DNA from 4 places in the Aquabacterium sp. TM01 genome. Region 2 is predicted to be linked to each of the others. Evidence: predicted binding sites of a transcription regulator. Region 2 holds the regulator's gene; each other region holds the start of a gene.

The links. Region 2 encodes sigma-54, which starts transcription at its own class of promoters, with help from an activator protein. Its sites were predicted from a motif close to TGGCANGNAANCTGCTTT; they were not measured.
Region 1: the regulator sigma-54 is predicted to act here: its motif matches at 4,019-4,036, upstream of cydP (cytochrome oxidase putative small subunit CydP).
Region 3: the regulator sigma-54 is predicted to act here: its motif matches at 2,052-2,069, upstream of AC3WW4_RS12205 (urease accessory protein UreD).
Region 4: the regulator sigma-54 is predicted to act here: its motif matches at 4,753-4,770, upstream of AC3WW4_RS14185 (PEP-CTERM sorting domain-containing protein).

What each region holds. Positions count from the first base shown of each region.
Region 1 is NZ_AP046529.1:3,504,887-3,512,577, reverse strand. Features, by position in the region: gene AC3WW4_RS16260 (ABC transporter permease) at 1-617, opposite strand, end outside; gene AC3WW4_RS16255 (efflux RND transporter periplasmic adaptor subunit) at 614-1,765, opposite strand; gene AC3WW4_RS16250 (TetR/AcrR family transcriptional regulator) at 1,762-2,364, opposite strand; gene AC3WW4_RS16245 (sigma-54 interaction domain-containing protein) at 2,532-3,878, opposite strand; gene cydP (cytochrome oxidase putative small subunit CydP) at 4,048-4,224, shown strand; gene AC3WW4_RS16235 (cytochrome ubiquinol oxidase subunit I) at 4,221-5,789, shown strand; gene cydB (cytochrome d ubiquinol oxidase subunit II) at 5,809-6,945, shown strand; gene cydX (cytochrome bd-I oxidase subunit CydX) at 6,981-7,088, shown strand; gene AC3WW4_RS16220 (cyd operon YbgE family protein) at 7,090-7,380, shown strand; gene AC3WW4_RS16215 (NAD(P)/FAD-dependent oxidoreductase) at 7,391-7,691, shown strand, end outside.
Region 2 is NZ_AP046529.1:2,437-10,127, forward strand. Features, by position in the region: gene AC3WW4_RS00200 (THUMP domain-containing class I SAM-dependent RNA methyltransferase) at 1-398, opposite strand, end outside; gene AC3WW4_RS00205 (DUF599 domain-containing protein) at 815-1,525, opposite strand; gene AC3WW4_RS00210 (RNA polymerase factor sigma-54) at 1,614-3,152, opposite strand; gene lptB (LPS export ABC transporter ATP-binding protein) at 3,166-3,933, opposite strand; gene lptA (lipopolysaccharide transport periplasmic protein LptA) at 3,933-4,538, opposite strand; gene AC3WW4_RS00225 (thiol:disulfide interchange protein DsbA/DsbL) at 4,625-5,275, opposite strand; gene AC3WW4_RS00230 (SPOR domain-containing protein) at 5,335-6,024, opposite strand; gene argS (arginine--tRNA ligase) at 6,057-7,691, opposite strand, start outside.
Region 3 is NZ_AP046529.1:2,666,774-2,674,464, forward strand. Features, by position in the region: gene AC3WW4_RS12190 (YceH family protein) at 1-393, shown strand, start outside; gene AC3WW4_RS12195 (prenyltransferase) at 493-1,410, opposite strand; gene AC3WW4_RS12200 (DUF1415 domain-containing protein) at 1,423-1,968, opposite strand; gene AC3WW4_RS12205 (urease accessory protein UreD) at 2,080-2,925, shown strand; gene AC3WW4_RS12210 (response regulator) at 3,118-3,840, shown strand; gene AC3WW4_RS12215 (sensor histidine kinase) at 3,846-5,675, shown strand; gene AC3WW4_RS12220 (NAD(P)H-dependent flavin oxidoreductase) at 5,732-6,697, opposite strand; gene AC3WW4_RS12225 (acyl-CoA dehydrogenase) at 6,809-7,691, opposite strand, start outside.
Region 4 is NZ_AP046529.1:3,066,833-3,074,523, forward strand. Features, by position in the region: gene AC3WW4_RS14170 (ATP-binding protein) at 1-1,717, opposite strand, end outside; gene AC3WW4_RS14175 (ABC transporter substrate-binding protein) at 1,714-2,655, opposite strand; gene AC3WW4_RS14180 (helix-turn-helix transcriptional regulator) at 2,826-3,803, opposite strand; gene AC3WW4_RS14185 (PEP-CTERM sorting domain-containing protein) at 3,985-4,707, opposite strand; tRNA gene AC3WW4_RS14190 (tRNA-Thr) at 4,943-5,018, opposite strand; gene AC3WW4_RS14195 (ClpXP protease specificity-enhancing factor) at 5,045-5,650, opposite strand; gene AC3WW4_RS14200 (glutathione S-transferase N-terminal domain-containing protein) at 5,679-6,293, opposite strand; gene AC3WW4_RS14205 (cytochrome c1) at 6,401-7,168, opposite strand; gene AC3WW4_RS14210 (cytochrome b) at 7,189-7,691, opposite strand, start outside.

The DNA.
Region 1 (7,691 bases), 3.5 Mb from region 2:
TCGGTGCGGCGGCGTTGCATCAGGATGGCATCGTTGTCCTTGAGGAACTGCGCTTCCTGTGCGTCCTTCAGGGGGATGAAGACCATCGGGTCACCGCTCGATGACACCATGCGTCGGGTCAGGCCCACCACCGTGTACTGGTTGCGGCGGATCTTGAGCACATCGCCCAGTTGGGCGCCCGAGGCCACATCGGCGACGGCCTCGTAGTGGCTTCGGGTGATCTGACGCCCGGCAATGAGCTGAGGTGGCCAGCCTGGCGTGCCTGGCTCACCGGCCATGATGCCCGCCACCATCGCGCGCACGTCCTGATCGCCCTTGCCGACCTGCATCGTCAGATAGGTGACGTTGGCGGCCTGCGCCACACCGGGCATGGTGCGGATGCTGCGCCACAGGTCGTCGGGGATGCTCGACGATTCGGCATACGGGCCCAGTGTGTCTTGCTGAACCACCCACAGGTCGGCGCCGCTGTTGTCGAGCAGCACCTTGCCGTCATCGACCATGCCGCGATAGACCCCGGCCATGGTCAAGGTCACTGCAATCAGTAGGCCCAGCCCGATGCCGGTGAAGACGAACTTGCCCCAGGCATGCAGAATGTCGCGCCCGGCCAGGCTGATCATGGCGCCACTCCGTGCAGTCGCTCGACGATGTGGATGCGGCTGCGTGCCGTCAGCGCCTTCTCGCTATAGAGCACCACGCGGTCACCCGAGGTCAGGCCCTGGGTGACCTGCACGCGGCCATCGAGATCGGAACGACCCAGGGTGACGGGGGTGAAGGTGAGATCGTCGCCCACCAGCTTCCACACACCGCGACGGCCGTCGACCGTGCGGATGGAGGCATTGGCAATGACCGGTCCTGAGGGCTGCGCCGGCAACTGCACGGTGATCTCCGCCAGCTCCCCCAGCGGGGGAAGCGACGACGGCACGTTGGCAAAGACCACCTTGGCCAAGGTTTCTTCGGTGACCGCATCGGCACGGGGCTCGATGCGAAGCACGCGCCCCGCGATGGCTTGGCTGCGGCGAGAGCGCAGCGTCACCTGAGCAGGCAATCCGGGCGCAAGTCCTTCCGCGCTGATCTGATCGAAACGCACATCGACCCACACGCTGGCCGGATCGAATACCTCGATCACCGGCTGCCCTGCCACCACGGTGGAGCCCGGGTCCGCCTGGCGCGCAGCGACGATGCCGGCCGCAGGCGAAATGAGCCGCAGGTTGTCAAGCTGGGCCTGCAGGGCCTGCAGCTCGGCCTGCAAACGGCGGAGGTCTTCGCGGGTGGCAGCCAGCGCACTCTGGGCCAGCAGCAGGTCCTGCTGTTTGGTGGCCACGTACTCCTCGGTCGCGGCGCGTGCGGGCAGCAGTTGTTCGTAGCGCTGGGCCTGTGTTTGCGCAAAGGCCCGCTTGGCCTCGGCCTGCCTCAGCGCGGCGTGGGCACTCTGGATGGCGGCTTGTTGCGCGGTGATGCGGTCGTTCAGGTCCACGGCGTCCATCTCACCCAGCACCTGGCCGGCGCGCACCACGTCCCCCACATGCACGTCGAGTCGCAGCAGGCGGCCCGCTGCCGTGGGGCCAATCTTGTGGGTGAAGCGTGCCTGCACGGTGCCGATGCCCGACAAGGCGGGCGTGATCGAAAGGTTCTCGACCGCGGTCACGGTGACCGCCACCGGGGCCAAGGGGCCAGAGCGCAGGGCGACGTACCCGAACACCAGCAACAAGGGCAGCACCACGGCGATGACCGCGAGGGTGCGGCGTTGAAAACGGGGAAAGGTCATGGTGCGCCTCCGATGCCGCGACGGTAAATGGCCCAGACGCCCGGGGCGTCGGCTCGCAAGCGCGTCACATCACCGGCAATGAGCGACTGCATGACCAGGCCTTGAATGGAACCAATGAAGAGCACGGCCGCGGCATCGACATCCAAGTGAGCATCGAGATCGCCCATCGCCTGGCCTTGTTCCAGCACCTGCTGCAGCCGTCCACGGTACTGTCGAATCAGCGTTTGCACCATCTTCTTGGGCAGGGTGTCGCCCTGGTGCTGCAACTCGCCGAACAGCATGCGTGGCACACCGGGGTGTTCGGCCACGAAGCCGATGTGGGCCATGAACATGGCCTCCAGCGCGGCCAGCGGCGAAGCGCAGCCTTGCGTCGCTTGGTCGATGCGTGCCAGCAGGCGCTCGGCCACCCAGCTCATCACGGCCTCCAGGATGGCTTCCTTGGTGGGGAAATGCTTGAACAGCGCCCCCTGCGTCACGCCCATCTGCTGGGCGATGCGGGTGGTGGTGATGTCGCTGGGGTTGTGCTGCGCAGCCAGTTGCATCACCGCCTCCACCGTGGCGGCGCGGCGTTCGTCTGCGGGCAGGTGCTTGGCGCTCATGATTAAGATAGTAAATTATTACTATCCTACGGCTTGCAATCTTGGCTCGTCAAGTGGATTCCTTTGGCCTGGCAGGTCGCTCAATGGCGATCTTCATGAGCCGAAGATCACCTGACGCTTGTGCGCCGCAATCGAGCCTCGCCAACTCGTTGTGATCCGCTGACGCATCAACGCGACTCGTCTGGCTTCTGCGTCATCTTCAGATCCTGAAGTCTTCGATACAGCGTGCGCTCACTGACCCCCAAACTCGCGGCCAACTCGGCGCGGCTGAGCCGATGGGCTTGAGCCGCTTGCAACAAGGACGCATCGGTCATGGTCCGCCGATGGTCTGAGGACAGTGTTGTGGTCGCGCTAGCCGATGGAGAGTCTGCGCCCGGCCCCCACGCATCAGCAGTCAAGGCTTGTTCAATGTGTGAGAGCTCAATCACGTCGCCATCGCAGAACAACGCGGCACGCTCCATCACATTGCGCAACTCGCGGATGTTGCCGCTGAAGGGGTGACTCATCAGCCGATGCTGCCCGGCGGCAGAAATACTCAGTCGGCGCAAAGGGGTCACGCGGGCCAGCAGCGTTTCGGCCAGTAAAGGGATGTCCTCCCGTCGTTCGCGCAAAGGTGGCAGCCGGATGGGGAAGGTGCTCAGGCGGTAGTAAAGGTCTTCGCGGAACTGCTGTTGGCCGATCATCTCTTGCAGGGGACGGTGGGTGGCCGCGATCACGCGCACATCGGTTCGTCTCAATTCGCTGCTCCCGACGTGGCGGAAGGTGCCGGTTTCCAGCAAGCGCAGCAACTTCACCTGCATGCTCATGGGGATGTCGCCTACCTCGTCGAGGAACAGGGTGCCCCCATTGGCCGATTCGGCCAGGCCCACACGGGTCGATGTGGCCCCGGTGAACGCGCCTTTCTCGTGGCCGAACAGTTCGCTTTCAAACAGGGTTTCGGTGAGGCTGGCACATTCCACCACCACGAACGGCGCACTGGCGCGTGGGCTGGATTCGTGGATGGCCTTGGCCATCAGTTCTTTGCCTGTACCTGACTCGCCCAGCAGCAGCACGCTCGCAGACGATGGCGCCACCCGCAGCCCCATCTCCAGGGTGGACCGAAATGCGGGCGCACGCCCCACCATGCCTTGTTCCACCGGGGTGCCATGCTGGAGGGCCAGTGACTCCATCTTCTCGATGAAGTAACGGATGCGGCCGCGTCGGTCCTTCAAAGGAGCCAGTTCGATATTGACATAGGCCTCTCCGCATGGCGTATGGTGCAAGTGCAGTACACGTTCGCGTTGCCCCGATGCCAGCGCACGCGCGCGGGGGCAGCTTTCACCGGCTTGGTCACACGGCGCCTGAAAGCGATGAGACACCTCGTAGCACGTCTGTCCCCGCACGTCCTGCCCTGGCGCGTACTCGCGCAGGTACGCCGCATTCGCCGACACGATGCGGTAATCCATGTCGAACACGATGTGGGGCTCCGGCAATCCATCCAGATAGGACATGAGTGCGGGCAGGTCTTCGGACATGGTGGTCGCTCCTTGCATGTGAAAAAAGCCTGCCAAGTTGGCAGTCAATTCTGCCATGTTGGCAGTCATGGTGTCAGTCCAGTATCAGAGGGGTATCTCCAAGTCCTTGATTTGCCTCATGCTCATGAGCAAACTTTGCATGGCACGGTTCATGTATACAGGTAAGGGTATGACATCTGCCGATCGTCGTCTCCTGCGCCACTTGATCACTGCCGTGATGATCAAGCTCGTCGTGCTGACGGCGCTGTGGTGGCTGTTCATCCGTGACGCCCGCGTTCCGGTGGACACCGACCGCATAGGCCAACACCTGGGCGGTGTCGTCTCATCTCAAGGAGCCTCCAAGTGATATCCGAACAACTGGTTGACCTGTCGCGGCTGCAGTTTGCCGCCACAGCGATGTACCACTTCCTGTTCGTGCCGTTGACCCTCGGCATGGTCTGGTTGCTGGTCATCATGGAAAGTGTGTATGTGATGACAGGCAAGGTCATCTGGAAGGACATGACCCGCTTCTGGGGCAAGCTCTTCGGTATCAACTTCGCCCTGGGCGTGACCACCGGCATCACGCTGGAGTTTCAGTTCGGCACCAACTGGGCCTACTACTCCCACTACGTCGGCGACATCTTTGGCGCCCCGCTGGCCATTGAGGGGCTGATGGCCTTCTTCTTGGAGTCCACCTTCATCGGCCTGTTCTTCTTTGGTTGGGACCGCTTGAGCAAGACGCAGCACTTGCTGGTGACCACGCTGATGGCCGTCGGCACCAACCTGTCGGCCTTGTGGATCTTGATTGCCAATGGCTGGATGCAAAACCCCGTGGGTGCCGAGTTCAGCTATCAAACGATGCGCATGGAGATGGTCGACTTCTGGGCGGTGGTGTTCAACCCGGATGCCCAGGCCAAGTTCGTCCACACCGTCTCGGCCGGCTATGTGACGGGCGCGATGTTCGTGCTGTCGATCTCGTCGTGGTACCTGCTCAAGGGTCGTGACGTGGAGTTTGCCAAGCGCTCGTTCCGCGTGGCTTCGGCCTTCGGCCTGGCTTCGGTGCTGAGCGTGATCGTGCTGGGTGACGAGTCGGGCTACACGGTGGGCGAGGCGCAGCAGACCAAGATGGCCGCCCTCGAAGCCATGTGGGAAACCGAACCGGCGCCAGCCGGCCTCAAGCTGATCGCCGGTATCAATGAAGCCGAGCAAAAGAACGACTGGGAAGTCGAGATTCCCTACGTCATGGGCCTCATTGGCACACGCTCGCTCGACAAGGAAATCCCCGGCATCCACGAGATCAAGGCCAAGAACCGTGACCGGGTGATCCGTGGCATCGAAGCCGTCAAAGCTCTGGAGGCCATCCGCAAGGACCGCAACGACGAGGGGGCCAAGCAGGTGTTCGAGCAGTACAAGGCCGACCTGGGTTTTGGCCTGCTGCTGAAGAAGTACACGAACAACATGCGCCTGGTCACCAACGAGATGATAGATAAGGCGGTGGACAACACCGTGCCCCGTGTCACGCCGATGTTCTGGTCTTTCCGCGTGATGGTGGGCCTGGGCTTCGCGATGCTGGCCCTGTTCGCCTTGACCTTCTGGACCTCGGTGAAGGGCACTTTCACAAAGCGCCCCTGGTTGCTGCGCACGGCGTTGTGGATGCTGCCCGCGCCCTGGATCGCCTGTGAAGTGGGCTGGTTCGTGGCCGAGTACGGGCGCCAGCCCTGGACGATCTATGGCGTGCTGCCCACGCACCTCAGCGTGTCCACCTTGAGTGTGGAGAGCCTGTACGGCTCGCTGGCGGGCTTCATCGGCTTCTACACCGTGCTGCTGATCGTGGAGATGTACCTGATGGTCAAGTTCGCTCGCATGGGGCCGGGCAGCCTGGGCACAGGTCGCTACGACCGCGAAGCCACGCACCACACCGCTCACGCCTGAGCAGATTCGGAGTCACACCATGTTGGATTACCCAACCCTCAAGATCATCTGGTGGCTGCTGGTGGGCGTGCTGCTCATCGGCTTCGCCATCATGGACGGCCATGACATGGGCGTCGGCACGCTCTTGCCCTTCGTGGGTCAGAACGACGTCGAGCGCCGTGTGGTGATCAACACCGTCGGCCCGCATTGGGACGGCAACCAGGTCTGGTTCATCACGGGCGGCGGGGCCATCTTCGCGGCCTGGCCGCTGGTGTACGCCACGGCATTCAGTGGTTTTTACTGGGCCATGCTGGCCGTGCTGTGGGCCTTGTTCTTCCGCCCGGTGGGCTTTGACTACCGCAGCAAGATCCACAACGCCACCTGGCGCAGCGTGTGGGACTGGGGCCTGTTCGTGGGCGGCTTCGTGCCTCCCGTCATCTTTGGCGTGGCCTTCGGCAACTTGCTGCAAGGTGTGCCCTTCGGCTTTGACGAGTACCTGATTTCGACCTACACCGGCAGCTTCTGGCAACTGCTCAACCCCTTCGCCTTGCTGGCCGGGGTGGTCAGCAGTGCCATGATCACGATGCACGGGGGCGCCTACCTGGCCCACCGCACGGAAGGCCGTGTCCAGGCCCGCGCTATCAAAGGGGCGACCTGGGCCGCTGTGGTCATGGTGCTGGGCTTTGTCGGGGCGGGCATCTGGCTGCAGGGTATCAATGGCTATCGCATCGCCTCGGTCATCAACCCGTCTGCCTTGCCCGACCCCATGAGCAAGACCGTGGTGCGTGAAGCTGGTGCCTGGATGAGCAACTACGCGGCCCAGCCGCTGCTGTGGATCTTGCCAGCGCTGGGGGTGGTGGGCGCGGTGGGTGCGGCCATGCTGCTGCGCGCGCGCCATACCTTGACGGCCTTCGTGTCTTCGGCCTTGGCCATCGTGGGCGTGATTGGCACGGCGGGTGCCAGCATGTTCCCCTTCGTGATGCCGTCGAGCAGCATGCCCAACGCCAGCCTGACGGTGTGGGACAGCGTGTCCAGCCACCTGACGCTGGGGATCATGTTCTGGGCCACCGTCATCTTCATGCCGCTCATCGTCATGTACACGAGCTGGGCATACCGCGTGATGCGCGGCAAAGTCACCGAGGCCTACATCCGTGAGAACGACCATGCCGCTTACTGACCTGAGCGCCAACTTCGATACTTGAGGAGACAGTCATGTGGTATTTCGCTTGGATTCTGGGGGTGGGCTTTGCCGTGCTGTTGGCCATCCTCAACGCGATGTGGGGCGAAAACGAGGAAGCCCGTGCTAAGGGTGAGCGCTGAAATGAGCGCGCCAATCACCGAAGCACCGTCGCCTCGCCCTGGTCTGCACTGGCCTTCACTGTTGGTGGCCGTGCTGATCATGGTTGTCGGTACCTTGTACCCGCCGCTGATGGCCGATTCTGCCGGCAAGGCGGATCACAGCCTTGCCATGGCGCTGTTCTGGGCCATGAGCGCTGGCTTCATACGGGGCGTGGGCTTCGTGCCGAAGTATTGGTTGTGGCGTTGGCTGTTTTCAGGCTGGTCGTGCATGCTGGGCCTGTTGGCCGCCGCATATTTCAAATCGATGCACTGAAAGGTTCATCATGTCCGCTCAAACCTCTACTCAGCATCTGGTGGTGCTAGGGGCAGGCTTTGCCGCGCTCTCCACCGTGCGTGAAGTGCGCAAACACGACCGCGATGTGCGCATCACGGTGATTGCGCCGAGAGCCGAGTTGCACTACCTGCCCGGCATCATCTGGATTCCCTGTGGCCTGCGCCGCCGCGAAGATCTGGTGGTGCCCTTGCACAATTTTTTCCAACGCATGAACGTCCAGTTCATCCAGGCCGAGGTGGAGGGACTGACCGAGCAAGGACGAGTGGTGCTTACCACCGCTGGCCCGGTGC
Region 2 (7,691 bases):
TTGACGCGCAGGCCGGCGAAGTTGAGGCTTTGGAGGTGGCTGCGGCGCGAGACGACGTCGACACGCAGGGTGTGCTGCGGGGTGATCCAGTCGGACCAGTTGACGCCACGGGCCATGACGTAGATGTCGTCTTCGTGGCGGTAGACGCGGGAGGCGACACGCCAGAGGACGCGCTGGGCCAGGCGGCTCTCGAGATTGAGGCGCATGGCGTAGTCGCGCAGGGTGTGCTGTCGCTCGGCGGCGGACGCGGTGGCAGGTGCGATCACCTCGATGCCGCCACGGGACTCGGTGATCTGTGCGGCGGCGCCCAGGATGCGACGGGCTTCAATGGCCAGCAGCGATTCGACGCCGGACGGGCAGGACAGGTAAAGGGCGGACGGGCGATCGGCGGCAAGCACGGGGCGTTGGCCGAAGTCACGCGACTCGGGGCGGGGGCCGGAGCGGACGGGGGCCGGTCGCGAAGAGGCACCCCACACGGCGCCGCCGGGAGAGGGGCCATGACGCCGATCATCGCCACCTCGCCAGGTGTCAGAGGCCGACCGAGACGCTGGGCGAGACCCGTGGCCTGAGTCAGAGCGGGCCGCGTCGCGTGTGTGCGGGTCACGTCCGCCGGGAGCGCGCCCGTATGAGGCACGTCCCTGTGCGCCACTTCCGTGCGCCTCACTGCCATGTGGATCGCGTCCCTGTGGTGAGCGGGTGGACGAAGGGGCGCGGTCGCGCGTCTCCCCCGAGGGGCGTCCGGTGGCCGGGGACACGACGGGGCGGCGGGGGGGCTTGATGGGCATGATGGGGTCGCAATGAAAAGAGAACGCGGTCAAGGGCGCAAGATGGCCAGCACGTCGGAGCGGAATTCTCGCCGATACAGGATCCAGAGGACAGCCAGGGTGCCCAGCGCAAAGGCCACCGGTGACACCAACCAGGCGATGACCGCAAAGGACATGTAGTAGGCCCGCAGGCCGTCGGCAAAGCTTTCGGCGGCCATGCCCATGAGTTTGCCGGCGCGGTCGCCGAACTCCTGGCGGTCGGCGCCGCCTTCGTTGAAGACGTCAACGTTGGGGGCGGCGCCCACCAGAATGGCGCCGAACGAGTAGACGCGCATGGACCAGGTGAAGCGGAAGAAGGCGTAGACGAAGACAGACAGCAGCACGATGAGCTTGATGTCGAGCACCAGCAAGGAAGTGCGCACGGCAAAGGGCAGGTCGCGAACGAACTCGCTGGCTTTCTCGGTGGTGCCGAGCACGGCCAGCAAGCCACCGATCACCAGGATGGTGGTGGAGGCCCAGAAGCTCGGGCTGCTGGCGAGGTTCTGGGTGATGGCGGCATCGACGATGCGCTGGTCGCGGTGGGTGACCTGGAGCATCCACAGGCGCCGGTAGTGGTTGGTGCTGGACAGCAGGGTGCGCTCGACGCGGGCGCGGCGGCTGGCAAATTGCGCGTAGCCGATCCAGCCGAACACGAACAGGGCCAGGGCGGCCCAGTCTTGCCAGGGCAGCATGGTGATCAGGTCTTGGAGGCGAAGCAACATGGACGAGCAATGAAAGACAGATCAGGGACACCGGTCGGGGTGGGCGGGTCGCGCCGGTCACCGGGGCGTGGCGCGGTCCCGTCCTCGCTCAGAGGGCCTTGCGCAGGTTCGCGGGGGCGATCTTGAGGGCTTCGCGGTACTTCGCCACGGTGCGGCGGGCAACCTGGATGCCCTGCTCTTCCAGCATGCTGGACAGCGCGCTGTCTGACAAGGGCTTCTTGGGGTCTTCGGCGGCGACGAGCTGCTTGATGAGCGCGCGCACCGCCGTGCTGGAGGCATTGCCGCCGGCTTCGGTGTTGAGCGAGGAGCCAAAAAAGTACTTGAGCTCGAAGGTGCCGAACGGCGTGTTCATGTACTTGGCCGTGGTCACGCGCGAGATGGTGGACTCGTGCAGGCCGAGTTCGTCGGCGATTTCGCGCAGCACCAGCGGCTTCATGGCGATTTCGCCATGGGTGAAGAAATTCTTTTGCCGGTCGACGATGGCCCGCGACACGCGCAAGATGGTGTCGAAGCGCTGCATGATGTTCTTGACGAACCAGCGGGCCTCTTGCAGGCGGGCGTTGAGGTTGGCGTGCCCCTCGCTGGCTGTGCCCCCACGCGGACCGCGACTGGAGCGCAGAGCCTGGGCGTAGTAGTCGTTGATGCGCAGCTTGGGCATGACGTCCGGGTTGAGGATGACCTTCCAGCTGCGCCCGGCCTTCTGCACGATGACGTCGGGGATGATGATGTTGGCCTCGGCGCGGGTGAAGGCGCGACCCGGCTTGGGCTCGAGCGAGACGATGAGGCTCTGGGCGTCTTTCAGCAAGGCCTCGTCGGCCCCGGTGGCGGCCATGAGCTTTTTGAAGTCGCGGCGGGCCAGCAGTTCGAGGTGCTCGCGGCAGATCGCCATGGCCACGTCACGCGCGGGCTCGGCGGGCATGCCCCGCAGTTGCAGCAACAGGCACTCGGACAGGTTGCGTGCGCCCACGCCCACGGGCTCAAGGTTCTGCAGCCAGCCCAGGGCACAGCGCAGACGCGAGAGCAACTCGTCGAGGGTGTCTTCGTCCGGCTCGTCGGGCAGGAGGCTGGCGGCGATGTCTTCGAGCGTGTCGGCCAGGTAGCCGTCCTCGTTGAGGGACTCGATGAGCATGTCGACCGCAGCCATGTCTTCGTCGCTCAGGCGGGTGCCCAGCAGTTGCTGCCTCAAGTGCTCCTGCAGGGTGATGGACAGGCTGTTGCGCTCGAGCGGGTCGAGCTCGTCGTCGCCCTGGCTTTGGCGCGCAGGGCTTTCACTGATGCCGTCGAAGTCGTCGCGCTCGGTGCCGTTTTCCCAGTCGTCGCGCTCGGTCGTGCCCATCTCGGCCGTGTCGATGCCGCTGGTGTCGGCCTCGGTGGGCGAGCTTTCGCGCTCGGCGCCGGCGTCTTCACTGCTGTTGTGTTCGTTGCGCTGACGCTCGAACTCCAGCGAGGCGGCCGTCTCCAACGGGGCGAAGTCGTCTTCGGGCTCCAGGAAAGGATTTTGTTCGAGCATCTGCTCGATTTCCTGGTGCAGCTCCAGGGTGGACAGCTGCAGGAGCCGGATGGACTGTTGCAGCTGAGGGGTCAGCGCCAGATGCTGAGACAGCCGAAACTGCAGGGAGGGCTTCATGGGCGCCGGTCGCTCACATGCGGAAGTGCTCGCCGAGGTAGACCTTACGGACCTCGGCGTTGTGGACGATGTCGGCCGGGCTACCCTCGGCAAGGACACTGCCTTCGCTGATGATGTAGGCGCGGTCGCAGATGCCCAGCGTTTCGCGGACGTTGTGGTCGGTGATGAGCACGCCGATGCCACGCGCCTTCAGGAAGCTGATGATGCGCTGGATCTCGATGACGGCGATCGGGTCGACGCCGGCAAAAGGCTCGTCGAGCAGGATGAAACGCGGCTGGGTGGCCAAGGCGCGGGCGATTTCCACACGGCGGCGCTCACCGCCGGACAGGGACAGCGCAGGGTTGGTGCGCAGCTTCTCGATGCTGAGCTCGTGCAGCAGGCCATCCAGGCGCTCCTGGATGACGGCCTTGCTCAGGCCTTTGCCGCGCTCGTCCACCTGCAGCTCCAGCACGGCGCGGATGTTGTCCTCGACATTGAGCTGGCGGAAGATGGAGGCTTCCTGCGGCAGGTAGCTCAGGCCCAGGCGGGCGCGCTGGTGGATGGGCAGGCGCTCGACGCGCTGGCCGTCGATGGTGATCTCGCCGGCATCGGCGGGCACGAGGCCCACGATCATGTAAAAGCTGGTGGTTTTGCCGGCGCCGTTGGGGCCCAGCAAGCCGACGACCTCGCCGGCGGCCACGGCCACATGCACATCGTGCACCACGGTGCGGGCACCGTAGCGCTTCTTGAGGTGCTCGGCGCGCAGTTCGCTGCGCGGAGGCGTAGCCAGCGGCGCGTTCATCAACGGGCGCCTTCGGTGCTGGGGGTCTCGGGCGTGGTGCGCGGGGTGATCACACCGCGAACGCGGCCGGTGGCCCCGCTGCTGCTGCCGCCACCCTGGACCTGGAAAACCGAAGTCTTGTTGTCGTAGACGATGACGGGCCCACTGACCTGATCGTTGACGGTGTTGCCCTGCAGGCGGCGCATGATGGCGCGCGAGGTGAAGCGGATGATTTCGGTGCGGCCGTCGTAGACGATGCGCTCGGCTTCGCCTTCGATGGACTCGTCCACCCCATCGCGTTTTTGCCGGAAGAAGGCGCGCCCACCCGGCCCACCGATGGCAGTGGCCGTCTGGCTGCCGTCGGGGTTCTGACGCACTTCCACACGGTCGGCGCGAACCACCATGGTGCCCTTGGTGATCTCGACGTTGCCGCTGAGGATGTTCAAGCGCTGGTTGTCTTCCACCCGGGCCGCATCGGCGGCGAAGTTGAGCGGTTGAAAACGGTCGGCCTTTTCCGCCACGGCCGGGGCGCACCACAGGACGCCACAGGCCAGCGCCAGCGCACCGGCAGTGCGGGCAAAACGGCACGTCAGGGAGGGGAAAAGTGGGTTCGTCATCATCGGCATGGAATTTGCAATGATTTTAGCCACGAACCAGGGGGAAATCGCGTCTGAAGCGCGATTTCCCTGCGCCTGCGCGCCTGTGTGCCGCCTCAACGGCCCTTGCGGGACTGGTTGATCAGGAAGTTGGTGGTCGCCAGGGTGCGCTCGTGGTTGCCATTGAGCGACACCGAGGTGAAATAGCGCCCGGCGATGCCCAGGGTGGGCACGCCGTCGATCTTGTAGGCCTCGGCCAGACTGCGGGCCTGCTTGCACTTGGTCTGCACGGCAAACGAGTTGAACATGGCCATGAACTTGTCCGCATCCACCCCGTGACGGGCGACGAAGGCCGCGATGGCTTCGGGCTTGTCCAGCGGCTGACCCTCGGCGTGGATGGCGCGGAAGACCTTGGCATGCAGGGTCGAGACCAGGCCCATGGCCTCCAGCGCGTAGAACAGGCGCTGGTGGTTGCCGAAGGGGTTTTCGCGGAAGGCCACCGGCACGCGGCGGAACACGACGTCGGCTGGGAGCTTGTCGGCCCAGGCGGCCAGCGAGGGCTCAAAGTTGTAGCAGTGGCCGCAGCCGTACCAGAAGAACTCGACGACCTCGACCTTACCGGCGGGCGCCGACACCGGCGCGGCCTGGGCCAGGCGCACGTAGTGCGTGCCTTCCACCGGGCCGCCTTGGGCCAGGGCCAGCCCGGGCAGGCCAACACTCAAACCCAATGCGCCCAGGGTATGGATCGAAAACTCGCGGCGATTCATCTAGCGTCCTTTCTGTCCGGCCCGAAGGCCACGGCAATCAACGAGGGCAGCGCCCCGGCTTACTTCTGGATGCGCACCAGGGCAGACTCCACCCCAGCGGCTTGCAGCTTGATGCGAACCTCTTCCGCCGCATCCTTTTGCGGGTACGGCCCCAGGCGCACCCGGAACATGGTGCGGCCGTTGACCTCACGCTCCTGGATGCGCGACTCCAAGCCCATGATGGCCAGCTTGGCGCGTTGCTGTTCGGCTTCGGCCTGACTGGCGTAGGCGCCGGCCTGCACTTGATAGCTCAACGCGTCAGCGGCCGGCGCGGTGGACACGGGGGCCGCCCCCGAGAGGATGGCGGCGGGATTGCGGGCGCTGGAGGCGGCGGCGCTGGCAGGCTTGGCCGCTGGGGCCGGCTTGGAGGCCACCGGAGCGGGTGCGGCGGCCGAGGCCGGCTCGGCGGAGATGACCGGGGCCTCGGTGGGTTCGGGCGAAGACGCCGACGACGGGGCCGAGGCGACCGGGACGGCCTTCGGCACGGCGGGGTTCTTGCCGTACAGCGGGCTGTTGGGGTCCCAGCTCTTGTTGTGCTCCATTTCGGCCGCGTCTTGCTCGGGGGTGCGCTGGGGCACCTTGTCGATGAAGGGCAGCGGCACCTTGGTGATGTAGACGGCCACCCCCAGCGCCAGCGCCAGCCCGATCAACAGGCCGACGATCATGCCGAGGAAAAAACCGCCGCGCTGAGCGGCACGTGGACTGGTCATGGGGAGGGATCCTCTCTGGGTCACCAGGGTGTTTACATCTTGTTGGGCGCGCTGACGCCCAACAAGGACAGACCGTTGCGCAGCACCTGCGCGGTCGCGCTCAGCAAAGCCACACGGGCACGGCTGAGTTCGACCTCGTCGACCAGGAAACGTTCCGCCGCGTAGTAGCTGTGGAAGGCACTGGCCAGGTCACGCAGGTAGAAGGCCACATCGTGCGGAGCCAGGCCCTGGGCGGCGGCCGTGAGCATGCCAGGGAATTCGGCCAGACGGGTCATCAGCGCCAGCTCGGTGTCGGCGGTGAGCAGGGCCAGGTTGGCGCCGGCCAGGGCGCTCACATCGCAGCCCTTCTCCGCGTACTGGGTGCGCACCGACTGAATGCGGGCGTGGGCGTACTGGACGTAGAACACGGGGTTCTCGTCGTTCTGTTTGAGGGCCAAGTCGACGTCGAAGGTGAATTCGGTGTCGGCCTTGCGGCTGATCAGGAAGAAGCGCACGGCGTCCTTGCTGGTCCACTCGATCAGGTCGCGCAGGGTGACGTAGCTGCCGGCGCGCTTGGAGATCTTGACCTCCTCGCCGTTCTTCATCACGGTGACCATCTTGTGCAGCACGTAGTCGGGCCAGCCCTGGGGGATGCCGACACCGGCGGCTTGCAGGCCGGCGCGCACGCGGGCGATGGTGCCGTGGTGGTCGGAGCCCTGGATGTTGACGACCTGCTCGAAACCGCGCTCCCACTTGGCGATGTGATAGGCCACATCGGGCACGAAGTAGGTGTAGCCGCCTTCGGACTTGCGCATCACGCGGTCCTTGTCGTCACCGTAGTCGGTCGAGCGCAGCCACAGGGCGCCGTCTTGTTCGTAGGTCTTGCCGGCGTCGACCAGTTTCTGCACGGTCTGCTCGACGCGGCCCGAGGTGTAGAGGCTGGATTCGAGGTAGTAGTTGTCGAAGCGGACGTCGAAGGCCTTGAGGTCCAGGTCCTGCTCGTGGCGCAGGTAGGCCACGGCGAACTGACGGATGCCGTCGAGGTCCTCGGGGTCGCCCGAGGCGGTGAACTCGCGGTCATCGGCCTTGACGGTCTTCTGGGCGAGGAAGTCGGCCGCGATGTCGGCGATGTAGTCGCCGTTGTAGGCCGACTCGGGCCAGTGCTCGTCACCGGGCTTGTAGCCCTTGATGCGCGCATGCGTGGACCAGGCCAGGGTGCTGATCTGCACGCCGGCGTCGTTGTAATAGAACTCGCGGGTGACCGACTGGCCTTGCGTTTCGAACAGGTTGCACAGGGCGTCGCCCAGTGCGCCCTGGCGGCCGTGGCCCACGTGCAGCGGGCCGGTGGGATTGGCCGAGACGAACTCGACGAGCACCTTGCGGCCGTTGGCGGGTTGCCAGCCGAACTTGTCGCCTTCGGTGAGCACATCGGTGACGATGGCCTGCTTGGCTTCGGGCAGGAGGCGCAGGTTGATGAAGCCGGGGCCGGCGATCTCGATGGGGAGCTTCACCCATTGCTGGACGGCCGGTTGGGCTTCCAGCGCGGCGACCAGGGCGGTGGCCAGCTCGCGGGGGTTCTTTTTGAGGGGCTTGGCCAGCTGCATGGCCGCGGTCACGGCCAGGTCGCCGTGGGCGGCCTGCTTGGGGGCCTCGAAAACCGGTGTGAAGGACGCGGCGGCGTCGGGCGC
Region 3 (7,691 bases), 2.7 Mb from region 2:
TTGATGCTGCGTGGCCCGCAAACCGCAGCCGAGTTGCGCCTGCACACCGAGCGCCTGCACCGTTTTGCCGACGTTTCCTCGGTCGAAGCCTTTCTGGACGAGTTGGCGGCCAAAGAGCCTCCGCGCGTCGTGAAGCTACCCCGCGCTCCGGGTGCCCGCGAATCCCGCTGGGCCCACCTGCTGTGTGGCGAGGTGGCTGAAACCGCCCAGGGTGGTGCCTCCTCCGGCCACGCCACGCCTTCCGGCCCGGCCACCGCGGAACTTCAGGCCGAACTTGCCTCCCTGCGTGAAGAACAAGCCCGCATGGCCGCCGAGATCGCTGCGCTGCGCAGCCTCGTGACCCGCTTGGCCAGCGAACTGGGCGTGGACGCCAGCAGCCTCAGCGCCGACTGAAGCCCCAAACCACCCCACCGAGCCACGCGCCCGGTGGGAGCAAGCCCGCCCAGTCAAACTTGCCTCCCCCCCGTCGATGCACCTCGCATCCGATGACGCTCAGAGCGACAACATCAGCCCCACCGCCGCCAACACCGGGCTCAGTAGGTTCACCGCCACATTCAGTCCCATGGCCGGCTGCAGCCCGGGCAGATCATCGGCGTACACCTGAGCGCGTTGCCAGGCGCTCACCGCCAGCGGCAAGCCCAAGACCGCCAAACCCGTGGCGGCAGGCCACCAACCCAAGGCCAGCCCCAATAGCACCGCGCCAAACGCGAAACCGTACTGCAAGCCCAGCACCGGCACACTGCCCGCGCGGCCCAGCGCCAGCGGCAAGGTACGACGCCCCACCGACCGGTCCGCCTCCACATCCGGAAACTGGTTGAGCAACAGCAGGTTGTTGGCCAGAAAGAAGGGCAAGGCCGACAAGGCCAAGCCCTGCCACGACATCGCCCCGGTCAACACCACCTCGGTGCCCAGCAACATCAAAGGCCCAAAGCCCAAACCGGGCGCCATCAGGCACAGCCACGGATGGCGCGTCAGCCAAGGCGTGTACGACACCACCACCGCCACACCCAGCAAGCCCAGCGGCGCCAGATCCCACAACAACGTCGGCCGGCTCACCACAAAGTACAGCCCAGTCAATACGGTGACCAGCAAGGCGCCCCACCCCATCGCCAAGGCCACCGGCGCCAACGCGGGGTTCGCGGGCAAGACCCCGCTGCCCCCACTGAACGGCGTCCGCTGCGTGCTCTGATCCAGCCCACTGCGGAAATCATGGTGCTCGTTGAGCGCGTTCACCGCCACGTGCGCCGCCAGCGCGCCCAGCACGCACAAGAGCGCGTCCAGCGCATTCAGGCTCTGCCCCAACTGTGCCAACTGCCAGGCGCTCCACGCCACGCCCAAGGCCATACAGGCGGGCGTCAACAGCAAAAACGGCACCCGCGCCGGGCCCCACCAGGGGTGCTCACTCGCCATGAATCAATTCCCTCACACCTGCCAGAGCTTCTTCCAACCGGCCAGGCCCAGCTTGCGCAGCGTGGCCTTGTTGGTCTCGTAGATGTCCTCGGCCTCGGGGAAGGCCTCGATCGCCCGGTCCAGGCTCTCTTCACGGATCAGGTGCAGCGTCGGATACGGCGCGCGGTTGCTATAGTTCTCGATGTCATCCGGGTCCGCATCCGCGAACTGGTAATCCGGATGGAAACTCGCCACCTGCAAAACCCCATCCAGCTCCAACTCCTCCACCGCGGCGTCCACCACATCCAGGAAGTCATTGAAGTCCAGAAAATCCTGCAACGCACCGGGGTGCACCAGCAAGGTCGTGTCCACCTCCTCGGGGTCGGCGTCACGCAGGAAGGTCAACTCCTCGATCAGATCTTCCAGCAAACCCTCCGGCGTGCTGGCGTCCGACACGCGGTAGCGCACTTGGTTTTTCACATGCACCCCTTTGGCAAACGGGCACAGGTTCAAGCCGATGACGGCCTTGACCAACCAGTTGCGGGTGTCTTCGATGACGGTGTCGTGTTCCATGCTCATGCCGCGATTGTCGCCGTTGTCGGCCCAGCGCACCGGCCCGCGGCACCGCATCCGCTTTAAACTGGGCTTTTCCCACTGCTGTCTGGCGCAATTCCTGCGTACACAAGGCCCATGAGCTGGCTCGGTCAACTGAACCTGGATTACCGCCGCGATGGCGAACGCACCATCGCCCTCGACCGCCACACCGGCCCGCTGCGCGTCCTGCAACGCCTCTACCCCGAAGGCCCCGGCGTCTGTCACCACGTACTGGTGCACCCGCCTGGCGGCATCGTCGGCGGAGACGTGCTCCAGGTCGATGCCCACCTGGCGTCCGGCAGCCACGCGCTCATCACCACCCCCGGCGCCACCCGCTTCTACCGCAGCGCCGGAGATGAAGCCCAGCAAACCCTGCACGCTCGCCTGGACGACGACAGCCGCCTCGAATGGCTGCCGCTCGAAACCATCGCCTACCGGGGCTGCGTTGCCAGCAACCGCATGCGCTTCGACCTCGCCCCCCGCGCCGAGATGTTCGGCTGGGACGTCCTGGCCCTGGGCCTGCCCGCTGCAGGCGAGCCCTTTGACGACCCCACCCACCCCCACGGCCGCTACACCCAGGAGATCGACCTGCCCGGCGTCTGGCTGGAGCGCGGCACCGTGGCCGCCACTGATAGCCTGCTGCTCGACAGCCCCCTGGGCTGGGCCGGCCACCGTGTCATGGGCACCCTCTGGTTCGCCAGTGGCACCGCCCTGCCACGTGCCCGGCGCGAAGCCCTGCTAGACGCGGCCCGCGCTCTTCACACCGAGCACCCGCTGTGCGCCACCAGTGGCAGCACCAGCGCACACGAACAAGTCGTCGTTCTGCGTGCCCTGGCCCCCCGGGTCGAACCGCTCATGGACCTGCTCGTCTCGGTCTGGAGCCAATGGCGCACCTTGGCCTGGCAGCTCGAACCTTGCCCCTCGCGCTTGTGGCGGACCTGACCCCCCTCAAACAAGGCCCTGAAACTTACAAACGCAGACACTTACAACCCTTACGTCATAGACCTCAGCACTATGATGTCGCGCGTCTGGCCCCCAGATCATGCGAAAACGGCTCCCTTTGGTTGCACTGGCGTTGTTTTGTGAAGGTCTTGCCCCGACGCACTCAAAGAACAAACAAGCAGGAGTAAATGCATGAAGGTGTTGCTGATCGACGACCATCCCCTGATCCTGGCCGCCTTGCAGTCGGTCATCCAGGGCCTCGGAGACGGCGTCACCGTCTCGGCGGCAGACAGCGGCGCCAGTGCCCGCAATACCCTGCGCCAGGATGCCAGCTACGACCTCGTGCTGCTCGACCTGCACCTGGGCGATGCCGATGGCTTCGACCTCCTGGGCGAGCTGCGCTCTCGCTACCCGGCCCTGCCCGTCGTGGTCATCTCCGCCTCCGACCGCACCAGCGACGTCATCCGCGCCATCGACATGGGTGCCATGGGCTTCGTCCCCAAGCGCGCCACCAACGAAACCCTCGTCGAAGCCCTGCAACAGGTCATCTCGGGCGGTGTCTATGTGCCCCCCATGAGCATGGGCAGCGAACTCAGCGCCCAGTTCAGCCAATCGCCCTACGCGCGCCAGGTCCAGCAAGAATCCCGTGATTCGGGCTTCCAGACCATGCCCTCGCTGCAGCAACTGGGCCTCACGCCACGCCAGACCGATGTGCTGCACCTCCTCCTCAAAGGCCAGCCCAACAAGCTGATCGCCCGCGAACTCGGCCTGTCGGTCGAAACCGTGAAAGACCACGTCGCCGCCGTGCTGCGTGCGCTGGGCGTCAGTTCGCGCACCCAGGCCGTGATCGCCGTCAGCCAGATCCTGCAAAAGCAGAGCGGCTTGCAACACAGCAGCGCCTGGCACAGCCGTTGAGCCCCATGGCTGCGGGCACCCTGCCACCCACGCATCTCCCGGTCTCCCACGACGCGACCCTGGTCCCTCGGCCCAACAGCCATGCCTTGACGCAAGACAGCGCACGCCTGGTCTACCGCCAGACCAGCGCCGCCCTGATGGGTCACTTTCTGGGCTTCGTGGTCACCACCCTGGTGTACTGGCACCATGTGCCCCGCTCGTGGCTGTGGGCCTGGAGTGCGGCTTTCGCGCTGCTATGGGCTGCCCGCTTCCTCAACCTGCTGGGGCACGAGCGGGCCATGCGGCAAGGCCCCATCGACGCCCAACGCTGGCTCTACCGCTGGAACACCGGCGCCGTCATTGGCGCGGGCCTGTGGAGCGTGGCCGCCGTGCTGTTCTACAAACATGGCGGCCATTTCGAGCGCACCGCGCTGATGCTCACGGTGTACTCGTTCGCCATCGGCGCCGTACCCTACATGTCCTCACAGCCCAGGCTGTTCCTGGCCTGCATGGGCCTGTACTTCGTCCCCATGATCGTGCACACCGCCCTGCTGGGCGGCACCGACAACCTCTACCTCGCCGGCATCTGGTCCCTGATGTGCCTGTGCACCGTGGCCATGGGGCGAGCCTTCTACAACATGTTCGGCGAAATGGTGGGCCTGCGGGTCCAGACCCAGCAGCTGGCCCAACGCCTGCGTACCGAGATGGCGGCCGCCGAAAACGCACAGCACCAGGCCGAACTCGCCAACCGCGCCAAAACCCAATTCTTTGCCGCCGCCAGCCACGACCTGCGCCAGCCCCTCCACGCCCTGGGCCTGTTTGCCGAAGCCCTGCGCCAGCGCTGCAAGGACGACGAAGTGGCCCACCTCGTTCACAGCATCAACAGCTCGGTCGATGCGCTCGAAGGACTGTTCAGCGAACTGCTCGACATCACCAAAATCGACACCGGCGGCATTGACATCCAGCCCGAGCACTTCCCCCTGTGCGCCCTCTTCGAGCGCCTGCGCCTGAACTTCGAGCCCACCGCCTTTGAAAAGGGCCTGTCCCTGCGCTTTCACGGCGCGCGGCACCACGCCTACGCCGACCCACTCGTGGTCGAACGCATCCTGCGCAACCTCATCTCCAACGCCATCCGCTACACCGAAGACGGTGGCGTCCTCGTCAGCTGCCGCACCCGCGGCGACCAACTGTGTCTGCAAGTGTGGGACAGCGGCATCGGCATCCTGCCCAAGGAGCAGGAGCGCATCTTTGAAGAGTTCTACCAAACCCAGAGCAAGCGCCCGCTGGAGCCCCACCATCGCAAAGGCCTGGGCCTGGGATTGGCCATCGTCAAACGTCTGGCCAAGCTCATGGAGGCGCCACTGAGCCTGCGCTCCCGCGCAGGTCACGGCAGCGTCTTCACGCTGCTGCTGCCCATCGGCAAGCCTGTGCGTGCACCTGTTGCCGACACCCCCGCCAAGCCACGCCCCGCCATCACCCTCGACCGGCGCCACATCGTCGTCGTGGAAGACGAGCCTGCCGTCGCCGAAGGGCTGGAAATCTTGCTCAAAGGCTGGGGTGCCACCGTCAGCGCCTTTGACACGCTGGATGCCGTGGCGGCCTGGTCAAGCGACACCGACCAACACCCCGACCTGCTCATTGCCGACTACCGCCTGCCCGAGCAGCGCACGGGCATCGAGGTCATCCACCTCATGCGGGCACGCTTCGGCCCCGACCTGCCCGTCATCATGGTCACCGGCAGCACCATGAGCGGCCACGAAACCGAAGCCCGAAGCGAAGACTTCCACCTGCTGCTCAAGCCGGTGATCCCAACCCGCCTGCGCGCCTTGATCGCATTCAAACTCGGGCAGCGCTGACCCCCATCATCCACCAGGGGTCAGCGCACCCATCCGCCGGACCGTCAACGCCGGGCTCAGCCGCCGCACAGGGCGCGACGCGCCTCGACGTACTCCGCCTTCAGACGCGCCACCAGCTCGGCCGCCGGCAGCACCTGCTTGACCGCGCCAATGCCCTGGCCCGAACCCCAGATGTCCTTCCACGCCTTGGCCCGCTTGGCATCGCGATCGCTGCCAAAGGTCATCTCGCTGGGGTCACCTTCGCCCAGGTTCTCGGGGTCCAGCCCGGCGTTGACGATCGAGCCGCGCAGGTAATTGCCATGCACACCGGTGAACTTGCTGCTGTACACCACGTCGGCGCTGCTGCTGTCCACGATCATCTGCTTGTAAGCCTCGGCCGCACGCGCCTCATCGGTCGCAATGAAAGCCGAGCCGATGTAGGCAAAATCCGCCCCCATCGCCTGCGCCGCCAAGATGGCGCGACCATGCGCGATCGAGCCTGACAAGGCCAAGGGACCGTCAAACCACTCCCTGATTTCCTGCACCAGCGCAAACGGACTGGTCGTCCCGGCATGGCCACCGGCGCCGGCCGCCACCGCGATCAGGCCGTCTGCGCCCTTCTCGATCGCCTTGCGCGCAAACCGGTTGTTGATGATGTCATGCATCACCACGCCGCCCCAGCTGTGCACGGCCTGGTTCACATCCTCGCGTGCGCCCAGCGAAGTGATCACGATGGGCACCTTGTACTTCGCGCACAGGGCCATGTCATGTTCCAGACGGTCGTTGCTCTTGTGCACGATCTGGTTGATGGCAAACGGGGCTGCTGGCTGATCCGGGTGCGCCTGATCCCAGGCAGCCAAGGCCTCGGTGATTTCGGCCAACCAGTCTTCCAGCTGCTCGGTCGGGCGCGCATTGAGCGCCGGCATCGAGCCCACCACCCCTGCCTGACACTGTGCGATCACCAGCTTGGGATTGCTGATGATGAACAAGGGGGAGGCAATCACCGGAAAAGGCACACGCTTCAGAACATCGGGCAAAGCCATGAAAACTCCTCAACAAAGAAAAATGCCCTCACCGGTCAGGACCGAATGAGGGCATCGAATGTGTCGTTCAATCCTGTTGGGTGATTGTCCGACAACTCAACAGGTCAACGCTCAGAAGGCGTCCAGCGGCATCGCCGTCACGCTCTCACCACCGTGGAGGATGGTGTCACGCAGCGAGGCCACGCGCGCCAGGATGTGGTCGCCGTAGAAACGGGCCGTGGCGATCTTGGCCGTCATGAAAGCGGCCTCCTCGCCAGCGGCCAGCTTGTCCTCGGCCACGATCAGCGAGCGGGCCATCTGCCAGCCGGCCACCAGGTTGGCGGTCAGCATCAGGTAAGGCACCGAGCCGGCGAACACGGCGTTCGGGTTGCTCTTGACGTTGGCGAGCACGAAGTCCACCACCTGCAGGAAGGACTCGCGAGCGGCCTTCAACTGGGTGGCCAGCTTCTTGCCAGCAGCACTGTCGCGGCCAGCCAGTTGGCCTTCCAGATCCGCGATCTGAGCGGCGATGGCCTTGGCCATGGCGCCGCCGTCACGGGCTGTCTTGCGACCGACCAGGTCATTGGCCTGAATGGCGGTCGTGCCTTCGTAGATCGGCAGGATGCGCGAGTCGCGGTAGTACTGCGCCGCACCGGTTTCCTCGATGAAGCCCATGCCACCGTGCACCTGCACGCCCAGCGAGGTCACTTCCACCGAGTTCTCGGTCGAGAAGCCCTTGATCAGCGGCACCAGGAACTCGTAGAACGCCTGCGCCTGCTTGGCCTCCTCGGCGTTGGGGTTGTGGTGCGCGTTGTCGTACGCCGACGCACCCACCAGGGCCATCGCGCGCGCGCCTTCGATCAGCGCACGCATGGTCATCAGCATGCGCTGCACGTCAGGGTGATGGATGATGGCCACGGACTCCTTGGCCGAACCGTCCACCGGACGAGACTGCACACGGTCCTTGGCATAGCCCACGGCGTGCTGGTAAGCGCGCTCGGACACCGCGATGCCC
Region 4 (7,691 bases), 3.1 Mb from region 2:
CATCCAGGCGCTCGAACGGCACGAACAGGCGCGCCTGTTGCTCGGTCGTCAGGCCCGCACCCGTGTCACTGATGCGGACACAGATGCTCCCGTCCTCCAGAAGGCATCCCACACTGACCACCCCTGCCGTGTGGTTGTACTTGATGGCATTGGACAGCAGATTGAGGAACACCTGCTTGAGGCGTGTACGGTCCGCTCGCACCTGCCAGGCATCGCCACAGGCCACATCCAGCAAGCGGATGTCGCGCGCCTGCGATTGGGGCCGCACCAGCGTCAGGCACTCCTCCAGCAAGGGGCGCAACGCCACCTGCTCCAGGCTCACCGTCATCTGCCCCGACTCCACGCGCGCCAGATCCAGCACCTCGTTGATCAAGGCCAGCAAGTGCTTGCCCCCATGCAGAATCTGCCGAACATGGGCAATTTGCAGCGGATCGCGCACCGCATACTCCAGCAACTGCCCAAAGCCCAGGATGGCGTTGAGGGGCGTGCGCAACTCATGGCTCATGCGCGACAGGAAATCACTCTTGCTGTGGTTGGCCCGCTCGGCCTCGTCCTTGGCCGTGGTGAGCTCGACCGTGCGTGCCGCCACGCGCATTTCCAGCTCTTCATTGAGCTGCTTGAGGCGCTCCTCGGCCTCCTTGCGCGGCGTCACATTGCGAGAAATCAGGATGTAGGTGGCGCGGGCGCCGTCCGGTGCATCCTTGCGCGCCACCGAAATCTCGAACCACTTGTCGCCGGCGGGCACCTCCAGCTCCAGCTCGCGCCCCCACACGGCCCCCAACTTCTCCGCATCGCGCAACGCCTGGTGCACCACCTCGGCCGCTGCGGGCGGCATGACCTCCCGCACCGTCTTGCCCAGCAAATGCGCCGGCTCCAACAGCAGCCAGTCGTTTTTCGGGGTCAGCACGCGCAGGTAACGCCCGTCGCCATCGAGTTCGAACAGCAGATCGGGCAACGCCTGCCAGGTGGCTGCCAACTCCTGCCTAAGGGCATCAAACCCTGCCGCCAGGTGGTCAATTTCCAGAAAGCCCCCCCGCGGAACGGGCGTGCCCCACTCCCCGCGGCGCAAAGACTGCGACACCTGGTGCAGCTGCGCCAGCGGTCGCGTGACGTACCGGCCCAGCAACCAGGCCATCAGCCCCATCATCGCCAGCAAACCCAGCATGTCCGGAACACGGCCCATCACTTCGGCATGCTGCGCCTGCGCACGCAGAGTGCTCAGGTCATAAGCCACATACACCACCGCGCGACGCAGACTGCGCACCTCGTCATCCCGGCTGGGCAAGGTAAAGGACTGCACCGCATCCATGCGCAGGCCATCGGCATGCATCTGCCAATCCGGCAAACGCCCTCGTGCGGCCTGGCGCAAACGCGCCAGATCCAAGGTCGGCCAGACTTCGCGCACCGTCCGTCCACGCCAGGCGGCGCGATGCGCGTTCAATACCTCACCCGTCTCGGTCACCAGCAACACCGCCTGCACCTGCGGGCGGCTCGCCACCTGCGCCACCTCTTCGGCCAACAAGGCCGAGGTCGCGGGCGGCAGCTCGTCAGACAGGCGCACCAGATGCGCCACATCGCGCAACAGGTCCAGACGCGAGGACTCGGTCAAGGCCCGCTGCTTCTGATCCAACGCATACGCCAGGGACATCGCTCCGACCACCAGCATGGTCAACAGCAAGACCAGAGGCAGGAACACGCGCAGAGATCGCTCTCTCATGCCACCTCCGGTAAAAAGCTCGGCTCACACAAAGACGTCAGATCGGGCACCCGATCCAGCAAACGCGCCTCGTGCATGAGTCGCCCCACCATCTGGGCCGATTGCAGCAAACGCGGCTGCGTACCCGCCAGCCATGCCTGATTGCCCGCCAGATCGGACAGGGCGATGCCTTCAAACGCCCGCATCACCTCCTCGGCCGACAACTGCTGGTGAGGCGCCATCAGCCGAGCAGCCACCTCGGGCTGCGCCTGCCTGTGGTCAAACGCCTGAAAATAGCCGCGCAGCAGGTGATGCCACGCCTTGGACTGCACCGACAAGGCATCGGCCCGCACGGCCAGCACATCGACGATCAAACCGGGCAGACGGGTGCTGTCGAGCAGCACCTGCGCGCCCAGCGTCCGCAGTTGAGACGCCATGGGCTCGAAGGTGATCACCGCATCCACCTCACCCCGTGCATACACCGCGACGTGTTGGTCTGCGGTCAACGGCACCTTGTGCACATCGGCCGCCTTCAGCCCGGCCACCTCCAGCAACTTGGCCAGCAGCAGTGCCCCCAGCGCCGTGCCTTCCACACCGATGCGCCGCCCACGCAACTGATTGAGCCGCGTGACGGACGGATGGGCCAAGACCACATCGGCCCCATGCGACTCGTCAAACACCAGGATGGCGCGTGCATCCACGCCTCCCTCACGCACCAACAGCAACTCATCCAGGGTCAAGGCCGCTGCCGGCAACTGACCATTGATCAGCGCCATCATGCTGGCCGTGTTGGACGGGAACTCCTGCAACCGAACCTCATGCTGACTGAGATAGTCCAGTTCGGCGGCCAGATGCAGCAAGGCATAACCCGCCCACGCATTGAGCGCCACCTGCACCGGCTCACGCGGCGCGGCGCACCCGCCCAACGCCCAAGGCCAGACCGGCGCCCCTAACAGCACACCCCCACACCTCGTCAGCCATGTACGTCGATTCATCTTTTTGTATTCTTCGGTGCCAAAGCATGCGCGTCTCATCAACCCACCCGCCGGACGCGCTACATATTCTTACACTCTACCGAGACAAAAAGATGTCTTCCCTGCGCCTGAGCACGTCGGCGCAGGCGTGCCCCTCATCTGTACCTGGCACATGCCTGAGCCAGGCGCGTCGCCACGGCCTGCTTCAAAGCTGCAGGCCGCACCACCTCGACATCGGGGCCCCAGCGCAGGATGTCCATGATCAACTCGGTGGGCTCGACATAGGGCAGCTTCATCAGCAAGGCGCCGGTGTCATCCACCTCGGTCTCCTGCTGGGGATGCCAGGCTTCCCGCGACACCCAAGGCGCCGCATCGGCCGTGAAGCGCAGTTGCGCCCAGTTCACCTTGTTGCCGGCAAAAATGCCATAGCCCCCGTCCATCTCCTCTTCCACACGCTTGAGGGACAGGTGGCGCGCCTTGCGTTCCAGGGGCTGTGCATCCTCAACCGCATCCAGTGCAAAGCGACGCAGTGCCTCGCTCTCGTGGCACCAGGCGTCGAGGTACCAGGTATTGCGGTAATGGATCAGGCGCTGCGGCGACACCTCGCGCACCGAACGCGCCTTGCGCGAACGAGTAAAGTAATGCAGATGCACGCGGCGACGCTGCAACAGCGCGGCGCAAATCACCTCAAAACACTGCGTGGTCACAGACCGCCGCGCCGACCCGACAATGCGGACCCGGCGCATCAACTCGGTCGCATCCACCTCGGTGCTCCCGAGCAACTGGTGCACACGGTCCAACAAGGGGCCCATGTGACGGCTCAGCGTGCCATCCGGGTCCAGATCCGACAGCAGATGATGCGCCATCAACAGCGCATACAGCTCCTTCTGATCGAACCACAGCCCCGGCAACTCGTGCTTGTCGCCCGTCTGAGCCTCGTCGGCAAAGCGGTAGACGTTCTCCGCACGGTCGTAGACGATGGGTGCACCCATACGGTCCCGCAGAAACTGCAAATCGCGCTTGAGCGTGGCACGTGACACCTCCAGCTCCGTGAGCATCTCCTCGAAGCTCACCTGGCCGCGGTGGCGGATCATCAACTCGATCTTGTAGAACCGTTCAGTCTTGCTGCCCATGATTTTTTTGGTGTTGAGACGTTGGCCGGGAAAGTATCAACAGACTTTAACAGCGGCGCATCGGCATCGACCCGCCATGGCCTGGAAAACAGGCAGATGGTTAAGACGGCCGCGCCCATGAAAAAGCCCGGTCAAGGCCGGGCTTTAGAAGCCACCGCAGCGGCTCGATCGGCCAGAAAACTCAGGCGGCCTTGCGTCGGCGTGCAGCGCCTGCCGCCAGAGCCGCCACGCCCACCAGCGCCAGGCTGGCAGGTTCGGGCACCTCACCGGCTTGAGCGGCTGTGAAGCGAATCACGCCATTCACCAGACCGCTACCGCTGTTGTGGAACTGGGACGTGGTCAGGCCGCTGTACATGATGTAGCCTGCTCCGACTTCCTTGCCGGCCACCAGCATGTTGGCGCCGGAGGTCATGTACGGCGTCAGGTCCGCGCCGGTGATGTAATCATGGGCCACCGAATTACCGCACTGCGACGCAGCGACACCGAAGGCGGACACGCCAGCGCTCGTCAGCGTGCCACAAGCAAAGCTCCCCAGATTCAGCGTGACGCCTGCGAACGACACGTTCGAAGCCCACCCAGCACTTTGGATCAGCAACGCACCGCCCGCGTTCACCCAGTTCAGGATGCTCACGCTGTTCGTGGTCAGAAAGCTCGCGAGTGCACTGTCGGTGCTGGCGCCGCCTTCCAACATGACCATGTTGTTGCCCACGCTGAAGATGCTTGCCACATTCAGCCCGGTGTAGCTGGTGTACAGACTGTACTGCCCCGCACCGAACACGGCGTTCATGTTGTCAACGTCCTTGTTCTGGCCCCAGGGCGAGGCACTGACAAGCACCGGCGCGGCACTGGCTGCGAACACGGCAAAGACGGTGGCGATGGCGGCGAGGATGGGTTTGATGCGCATGGTTACTGCAAAGTTAGGGATTGACATCTGTTTGACATCAGACATCAAGCAATACCTATGCCGCCTAATGAAATCAAAGACTTATAAAGCCATGGCGGATGCCGTGTAAAGCCTGCCGACAAAGTCTTCGCGCAGGGCCCGCGAATGACATGGGAGCGTTCAGCGTCGGCGGCACTCTCGATTCGCCAACAAAAAGGCCCCCAGGAACACCTGGGGGCCTTTGAAAGTATGTGCGTGGTGCCGGCTGTCGGATTCGAACTGACGACCTACCGCTTACAAGGCGGTTGCTCTACCAACTGAGCTAAGCCGGCACTGCCTCACATTCTACACAGCTTCTTCACTTGATTCTGCGCAGTGTCGGGCGGCCGCCACCCGATGGGGGGGGCTCGGGGGTGTCATCGCTGCTGCCCCCTGTGGGCGCAGGCCGGGCCTCTGCTTCCACGGCCTTCAAGACGGTTTTCTCTTTGACCGGCTTGGGCGCGCGCGCCAGGTGCAAACCTGTCGAACGCTCTTCCCCAGGGGCCTTGTCCGCCGCCGTGACCTCAGGAGTCTCGGACTCGTCGTCGGTGGCCGAAGTGGGCGCATCGACACCCTCGCCGCCCAACGAAGTCGGCACCGGAAAAGCCATGCCCTGCCCGTTTTCACGCGCGTAGATGGCCACCACATGATCGACCGGCACGACGATGTCGCGCACCCGTCCGCCAAAACGTGCCTTGAACTCCACAAACTCATTGCCCAGCACCAATTGACTGGTGGCCTCAAAGCTCACGTTCAGAACAATCTCGTTGTTCTTGACGTACTCCTGCGGCACCTGCACCGAGCGATCCACGTACACCGCCACATAGGGCGTGAACCCGTTGTCGGTACACCAATCATGCAAGGCGCGGATCAGATAAGGACGTGTGGACGTCCCTTGTGCTTCTTGTTCTGTGGACATGCTCATGGGGCTGGTTGTCGATCACGCAGCACGATCACTTGCGCATCACCTTTTCAGACGGGGTCAGCGCTTCAATGTAGGCCGGACGCGAGAAGATGCGTTCAGCATACTTCAACAGTGGCAGGGCGTTCTTCGACAGCTCGATGCCGTAGTAATCAAGGCGCCACAGCAGCGGCGCGATGGCCACGTCGAGCATCGAGAAATCGTCGCCCAGCATGTACTTGTTCTTCAGGAAGATCGGCGCCAGCTGGGTCAGGCGATCGCGGATCTGCGAACGGGCCTTCTCCAGTTGCTTGTCGGTCCCCTTCACGCCGCCACGGCCTTCGAGCAGGTTCACGTGCGAGAACAGCTCCTTCTCGAAATTGAGCAGGAACAGGCGCACACGGGCACGGGCCACCGGGTCGCCCGGCATCAGCTGAGGATGCGGGAAACGCTCGTCGATGTACTCGTTGATGATGTGCGATTCGTACAGGATGAGGTCGCGTTCAACAAGGATGGGCACCTCGTTGTACGGGTTCATCAGGGCGATGTCTTCGGGCTTGGCAAAGACGTCCACATCACGGATCTCGAAATCCATGCCCTTTTCGAACAGCACAAAACGGCAACGATGCGAGTAAGGGCAGGTCGTCCCGGAATAAAGCACCATCATGGGGGTGGGTCTCCTAAATATCTCAAAACAACGAAGCGCAGTGGCCGCTGAGAGCAGGCCACTGCGCCACCAGAGCACTCACTGATCGCTCAGCGAATGCCTCAGGATCACTTCACGTCTTTCCAGTACGCGGCATTCAGACGCCAGGCGATCACGAAGAAGATCGCCAGGAAAATCAGGACGCCCACACCGATGCGGGTACGCTGCTGCTGGACCGGCTCACCCATCCATTGCAGGTAGGCCACCAGGTCGGCGATTGCGCTGTCGAACTCCTGGGGTGCCAGGGTGCCCGGGGTCAGTTGCTCAAACCCTTCGAACTGGTGCGTCTTCTTGGTCGCGTCGTGCGGGTCAACCACTTCCACGAACTTGGCGGTGCGCTGACCCTGCAGTTCCCACAGCGCGTGCGGCATGCCCACGTTCGGGAAGGTCAGGTTGTTCCAACCGGTCGGACGGGTGTCGTCGCGGTAGAACGTGCGCAGGTAGGTGTACAGGTAGTCAGCACCGGTACCCGAATGGCTGGCACGCGAACGGGCCACCAGAGTCAGGTCAGGAGGCACTGCACCAAACCATTCCTTGGCATCTTTCGCATCCAAAGACACCTTCATGACCTCCCCGACCTTTTCAGTGGGGAACAGCAGGTTGTCCTTGATCTGCTGCTCGGTCAAGCCGATGTCCTTCAGGCGATTGAAGCGCATGAAGGCAGCAGAGTGGCAGTTCAGGCAGTAGTTGACGAACAGCTTGGCACCGTTCTGCAGCGCGGCCAGGTCCGAGACACGCTCCTTGGGGAACTTGTCCAGCACCAGGGCGCCACCGGCAGCCTGCGCGCCCGTCACCAGGGCGAAGGCGGCCAACAATGAGGCAAGAATTTTTTTCATGTCAGTGTTTCCTGCAGCGATCAGTGGGGCTTGAAGGTCACGCGGTCGGGCACGGTCTTGAAAGTACCCAACTGGCTCCACCAAGGCATCAACACGAAGAAGCCGAAGTAGATCAGGGTGCCGACCTGCGACACGGTTTCACCCACCGGCGACGGCGGCTGCACGCCCAGATAACCCAGGATGACGAAGTTGATCACGAACACGCCATAGACCAGCTTGTGCCAGCTCGGACGGTAGCGGATGGACTTCACCGGGCTCTTGTCGAACCAGGGCAGACCCGCCAGGATCACCACGGCACCACCCATCACGGCGACGCCCCAGAACTTGGCTTCGAAGGTCTTGAGCAGACCAATCACCACCGCGGCGATGACCAGGCCGACGACCTTGGACTTGCCTTGGCCCTTGACGAAGTTCAGCACGGCACCCACAGCGATGATGACGGCCAGCACGTTGACCATCAGGTCGGTCGTGGCGCGCAGCATCGTGTAGAAGGGCGTGAAATACCACACAGGCGCGATGTGTG